Regions from separate parts of the Streptosporangium sp. NPDC049046 genome, predicted to be linked through region 1. Evidence: predicted binding sites of a transcription regulator. Region 1 holds the regulator's gene; the other holds the start of a gene.
What was found. Region 1 encodes HrcA, which represses chaperone genes, less so after heat shock. Its sites were predicted from a motif close to TTGGCACTCTCNNNNNGAGAGTGCCAA; they were not measured.

Region 1 (3,276 bases):
CGAGCAGGATCCCGATACCGGGGATCAAGAACAGGGCGGCCACCCCGCCCACCAGCGAGTCGGCGGACAGTTCCCTGCCCACGCCGAAGGTCGTGCCGTCGGCGGGGTCGGCGGAGCACTGGACCTGGTAGTCGCCCGCCTGGTCCACGCCGACCCGCAGGCCCATCTCCCAGGTGACGCCGTCGGATCCCGCGACGGTCTGCTGGATGTCCGGCTTCTGCAGGCGGGGCGTGCTCGTACCGCCGGTGAGCGTGCACTCGAACTTGGTGGGCCCGCCGGTGGCGACGTAGATCGCCGGCTTGTCCGCCGGGTCGAGCGCGACCGTCGCGGTCTCGCCGGGGGCGAACGTCCGCGTCGGGGCCGCGTCGGTGACCGCGCCGAGGATGCCACCGGCGAAGCCGCCGATGCCGACGACGATGCTGACCAGGGCGAGCAACCAGACCCCGACGATCCATCCGATGCCAGGCTTGATCTTTCCGCTGGGAGGCGGTCCCTGCGGGGCGCCGTAACCGGGAGGGGCGTAACCGTACGAGGGGGGCTGCTGGCCGTACGGCTGCTGACCGTATTGCTGGCCGGGCTGCTGCTGGCCGTACTGCTGACCATACGGCTGCTGAGGGCCGCCGTGACCGGGGCCGCGGGAGGCGTCGCCCGGATAAGAACCGAAATCGTTGGACATGTGCAAATTGTGGTGGGTATCGCTTGGATCGCGATAGCAGTTGACTTGACAAAGGCTTGCCGTCATCATCCACCGCTTTCGCTTATCGCGCCTTCCGTGCGGGGGCCGTACACTTGGCACTCGGGAACACAGAGTGCCAAGCCTCGTGTTTCCCTCTGAACGCAGGCAGGGAGGTGACCACGTTGGTCGACGACCGCAAGCTCGCCGTGCTCCGCGCCATCGTCGAGGACTACGTGTCCACCAACGAACCGGTGGGGTCGAAGGCTCTCGCGGACCGGCACAACCTGGGGGTGTCCCCGGCGACGATCCGTAACGACATGGCGATGCTGGAGGAGCAGGGCTACATCGCCCAACCCCACACCAGCGCCGGCCGGGTGCCCACCGACAAGGGCTACCGGCTCTTCGTCGACAGGCTCTCGCAGGTGAAACCCCTGTCGAGCGCGGAACGCAAGGCGATCGAGAGTTTCCTCGCGGGCGCCGTGGACATCGACGACGTCGTCATGCGGACGGTGCGGCTGCTGGCCCAGCTCACCCGGCAGGTCGCCGTGGTGCAGTATCCGACGCTGACCCACTCGACGGTCAGGCACGTCGAGCTGGTGCCGCTGAGCGAGCGCCGGCTGATGTTCGTGCTGATCACCAACACCGGCAGGGTCGAGCAGCGCGTGATCGAGGTGCCCGACGTCATCGACGAGCAGCGCGTGGCACACCTGCGCGCGATGCTCAACGCCTCCCTCGACGGATGCGGGCTCACCAGCGTTCCCGACCGGGTCGCCGATCTGCCGGAGCGGTTGCCCGCGGAGGATCGACCGCTCGCGGCGACTATCCTGTCCGTACTGCTCGAGTCCCTGGTGGACAGGCATGATGAGAAGATCGTTTTTGCCGGGGCCGCCAACCTCGCGGGAGCCGACTTCACCGTCGGGCTCCGCGACGTGCTGGAGGCCCTGGAAGAGCAGGTCGTGCTCATGCGACTGCTCGGTGAGACCTCGGACCTTTCCGCGCTGACCGTGCGGATCGGCTCGGAGAACCCCTACACCGGACTCCAGGGCACATCCATCGTCGCCGCTGGATACGGTTCCGGGGACAAGCAACTCGCCCGGCTCGGTGTGCTGGGCCCGACGCGAATGGACTACCCGGTCACGATGGGCGCGGTGCGCGCGGTGGCACGCTACGTCAGCCAGATTCTGGCTGCATCATAAGAGGTCAACGAAAAGTGGCTAAGAGCGACTACTACGGCACCCTCGGGGTGCGCCGTGACGCCAGTGCGGAAGAGATCAAGAAGGCGTACCGCCGCCTGGCACGCGAGTTGCATCCCGACGTCAACCCCGATCCTGAGACTCAGGAGCGCTTCAAGGAGATCACACAGGCCTACGAGGTCCTGTCCGACTCCGGCAAGCGGCAGATGTACGATATGGGTGCCGACCCGTTCGCCGCGGGCGGCGGTGCGGGCGCCGGGGGCTTCGGCGCCGGCTTCCCGTTCAGCGACATCATGGACGCCTTCTTCGGCGCGGCCGGTGGAGGCGGTGGCCGAGGCCCCCGCTCCCGTGCCCGCCGCGGGCGCAACGCGACCATCAGGGTCGAGCTCGACCTGCGCGAGTCGGGCTTCGGCACCACCCGCGAGCTGGTCGTCGACACCGCCGTGGTCTGTGAGGTCTGCACGGGCTCAGGGGCCGCGGCCGGCACCCACCCCGACACCTGTGACATGTGTCATGGCCGGGGAGAGGTCTCCCAGGTCACCCGGTCCTTCCTCGGCCAGGTCATGACCTCCCGCCCCTGCCCCCAGTGCGGCGGCTTCGGATCGATCATCCGCAACCCCTGCCAGGAGTGCTCGGGTGACGGCCGGGTCCGCACCCGGCGGACCATCAAGGTCCGCATCCCGGCCGGTGTCGAGGACGGCACCCACATCCAGCTCGCCGGCGAAGGCGAGATCGGCCCGGGCGGGGGTCCGCCCGGAGACCTGTTCCTGGAGATCGTCGAGCGTCCCCACGAGATCTTCGAGAGGCGCGGCGACGACCTGCACTGCACCGTGCAGATCCCGATGACCGCGGCCGCGCTCGGCACCATCCTGACCATGGAGACGCTCGACGGCGCCGAGGAGCTCGACATTCGTCCCGGCACGCAGTCCGGGCAGACGATCCCCCTCTACGGGCGGGGCGTGCAACGGCTGAACGAGACGGGCCGAGGCGACCTGCTAATCCATGTGAACGTGGAGACCCCCGCCCGCCTCGACGCTGAGCAGGAGACCCTCCTGAAGGAGCTCGCCAGGCTCCGCGGCGAGGAGCGCCCGCCCGGTAAGTTCGCCCCCGGGCAGCAGAGCTTCTTCTCCCGCCTGCGGGACGCTTTCAATGGCCGCTGACCAGGTCTCAACGGCCGCTCCGCCCCGCTTCCGGTCGCGTCGTCACGGTCCGGCCCGCACCCTGCCCGGTGCAGGTTCCCGGCCGGGGCGTCGGGTCCGTCCCGAGGCATCGTCCCGGTCGCGTTGCCGGGGGCACCTCGGGGCGGTCCGCCCGGACGGCCCATGACCGTCCCGGTCTTCCTGGCGGACCCGGCCGACCTGGCCAGGCCGGAGTTCGTCTTCGGCGGTCCCGAAGGACGCCACGCGG
Region 2 (3,276 bases), on a different contig from region 1:
CCCGCAGCTAGCACAGCAGATAGGCATGATCGCGCTCGCGATCATCCTGGCCGAGGGCGGTCTGACCACCTCCTGGAGCCACGTCAAGGACGCCATCCCCACCTCCCTGGTGCTCGCCACCGTCGGCGTGGGGGTGAGCATCGCGGCCGTCGCGGTCCCGGTGCACCTCATCCTCGGCATGGACTGGCGGACCGCGTTCCTGCTCGGCGCGATCCTCGCCTCCACCGACGCCGCCGCCGTCTTCTCCGTACTGCGCCGCCTGCCCCTGCCGCCGCGCCTCGCGGGCATCCTGGAGGCCGAGTCGGGCTTCAACGACGCCCCCACCGTGATCGCCGTCATGCTGCTGAGCACCGCCGCCTCTCCCAGCCTGGGGGTGGCGCTGGTCGACGTGCTCTTCGAGCTGGCGGTGGGCGCCGCCGTCGGCCTCGCGGTCGCCCCGCTCGGCGCGTACGCGCTGCGCCGCATCGCGCTGCCCATCTCGGGCCTGTACCCCATCGCGGTGCTCGCGCTCGCGTTCGTCGCCTACGCGGGGGCCGTGCTGCTGCACGGCAGCGGCTTCCTCGCGATCTACCTCGCGGCGCTGGTCATGGGCAACTCGCAGATGCCGCACCGCGCGGCCTCGCGGGGCTTCGCCGAGGGCGTGGCCTGGCTCGCGCAGATCGGCCTGTTCGTGATGCTCGGGATGCTGGCCAGCCCTTCCGAGATGCCGTCCTCGCTCGTACCCGGCCTGGTCGCCGGGCTGATCCTGGTCGCGGTGGCCCGCCCCGCATCGATCATCGTCTCCGCGCTGCTGGCCCGGCTGCTCCGCATCGACCGGCTGGGCTGGCGGGAACAGGCGTTCCTGTCGTGGGCCGGATTGCGCGGCGCGGTGCCCATCGTGCTCGCGACCATCCCGTGGGCGGCCGACTCCGTCCCCGACGGCACCGCCAAGTTCGTGTTCAACGAGGTCTTCGTGATCGTCATCGTCTACACCCTGCTGCAGGGGCCGACGCTGCCGTTCGTGGCGAAACTCCTCAAGCTGACCAGGCCGGAGGAGGCCCGCGACCTGGAGGTCGAGTCGGCGCCGCTGGAGGAGCTCAACGCCGACCTGCTCCAGGTCAAGGTGCCGCCGACGTCCAAGCTGCAGGGCGTGGAGATCTTCGAGCTGCGGCTGCCCAGGGACGCCCAGGTGACGTTGATCGTGCGGGAAGGCCGTTCGTTCGTCCCCTCCGACTCCACGAGGATCAGGGTCGACGATCAGCTTCTCGTCGTCGCCACGGCCGCCTGCCGGGACGTGGTCGAGCGCCGGATGCGCGCGATCAGCCGCAGGGGCAAGCTCGCCGGATGGTACGGCGAGAAGGGGACGTGACGTCCCGACAGGCCCTCTGAGCAGGGGATTCGCCCTCGCTACGGCCTCATCCGATCGGAATCCGGCTACGGAATGCGAGGACCCCGACTCGCGTTTAAGCTTGTCAGCTGCATACCATTAGCAGTCGCGCCACTAGAGTGCCAATCGGCGCGGATCACACGAGGAGGAGAGCGTGCCCACCTACCAGTACGCCTGCACCGCTTGTAACCACCAGTTCGAAATCGTCCAGAAGTTCTCCGACGATGCTCTCACCGAGTGCCCGAGCTGCGCGGGCGACCTGCGCAAGGTGTTCTCCGCGGTCGGCATCGTCTTCAAGGGATCCGGCTTCTACCGGACCGACAGCCGGTCGTCGTCGTCGAGCACCGTGACCTCCGCGAACGGCTCGTCGAGCGCCTCCGGCTCCTCGGACTCCGGCGCCTCGAAGTCCTCCGACTCGTCGAGCTCGTCCTCGTCTTCTTCGTCGTCCTCGTCGTCGAGCTCCTCGACCTCGTCGGACTCCAAGCCCGCGAAGGCCACGAGCAGCACGGCCGCCGCGGCCTCCTGAGCCGCGCGCCCGGAGCCGTTCCCCAGCCCTCTTGCCCCCGTCCCCAGCTCCTTCACCCCCTCCCCGCCCTCAACCCCCTCAGCCTCGTCAACCCCCGATGATTACCCGGCGAACTCGGTTATCCACAGGCCGTCATCGGGGGTCCTCAGTGGTCGGTTCGTGGCGCTAGCCTCAGCTTCATGGTCACTCGCGCGGACATCGGGGTCATCGGCGGCTCTGGTTTCTACTCCCTGCTCGACGACGCCACAGAAGTCGAGATCACCACGCCGTACGGCCCGCCCAGCGACGTCGTCACCGTCGGCCGCATCGGAGGGCGCTCGGTCGCCTTCGTGCCCCGCCACGGTCGCGACCACCGCTTCCCACCCCACCGCATCCCCTACCGGGCGAACCTGTGGGCGCTGCGTTCCCTCGGCGTCCGCCAGGTCCTCGCCCCCAGCGCGGTCGGCTCGCTGCGCGCCGAGATCGGTCCCGGCGCCCTGGTCGTTCCCGACCAGCTCGTCGACCGCACCATCGGCCGCCCGCAGACCTACTACGACGCGGGCGGCGTCGTCCACGTCTCCTTCGCCGACCCCTACTGTCCCCTGGGCCGTACGGCGGCGATCTCCACCGCGCGTTCCGCCGAGGGCTGGGAGGTCGTCGACGGCGGCACTCTCGTGGTCATCGAGGGCCCGCGCTTCTCGACCCGCGCCGAGTCCCGCTGGTTCAGCGGCAACGGCTGGTCGATCGTCGGCATGACCGGCTTCCCCGAGGCGATCCTCGCCCGTGAGCTCGCCCTCTGCTACACCACGCTCTCCCTCGTCACCGACCACGACGCCGGGGTGGAGGCGGGCGAGGGGGTCACCCACGAGGAGGTCCTCTCCTTCTTCGCCACCAACGTCGGCCGCATGCGCTCCCTCATCGGCGACGTCGTCGCCGCACTCCCGGAGAAACGCACCTGCCCCTGCCCCGACGTCCTGGACGGCCTCAAGCTCCCCTTCGAGCTTCCGGGCTGACCGTTTTTTCGTAGCGGCCGGGCTGTGCCGTGGCGGCCTGGCCGTAGTCGCGCCGGGCCGCAGCCGCCCTGGCCTTGGTCCACCGCCACTCCGTCACTTCGCTGAGTGATCCCACCACCCATCGCGGGCACCGCGCCGCCCGACTCCCCACTCCTGGAGTCAGCCATGCGCGCTCTGCGCCGCTTCCTCGGCCGTCGTCACCGTCTCATCGCGACCGTCGTCGCCGCTGCGGCGATGGGCTGCGCCATCCTCGCGCTGCGTCAGGACACCGCCTCGGTGACCGTCCTGGTCGCCGCGAGGGATCTGTCCGGAGGCGTGCTGGGGACGGCCGACCTGATACCGGCTCCGCTGAGACCCGGTACGGCCCCCGACGGCGCCCTGAGGCCCGGCAC

Region 2: the regulator HrcA is predicted to act here: its motif matches at 1,466-1,492, upstream of AB0B96_RS28745 (FmdB family zinc ribbon protein).

What each region holds. Positions count from the first base shown of each region.
Region 1 covers NZ_JBEZEZ010000008.1:100,939-104,214, reverse strand. The annotation lists gene AB0B96_RS13350 (hypothetical protein) at 1-676, opposite strand, end outside; gene hrcA (heat-inducible transcriptional repressor HrcA) at 859-1,872, shown strand; gene dnaJ (molecular chaperone DnaJ) at 1,887-3,029, shown strand; gene AB0B96_RS13335 (16S rRNA (uracil(1498)-N(3))-methyltransferase) at 3,192-3,276, shown strand, end outside.
Region 2 covers NZ_JBEZEZ010000023.1:7,728-11,003, reverse strand. The annotation lists gene AB0B96_RS28750 (potassium/proton antiporter) at 1-1,348, shown strand, start outside; gene AB0B96_RS28745 (FmdB family zinc ribbon protein) at 1,521-1,892, shown strand; gene AB0B96_RS28740 (S-methyl-5'-thioadenosine phosphorylase) at 2,072-2,884, shown strand; gene AB0B96_RS28735 (RcpC/CpaB family pilus assembly protein) at 3,050-3,276, shown strand, end outside.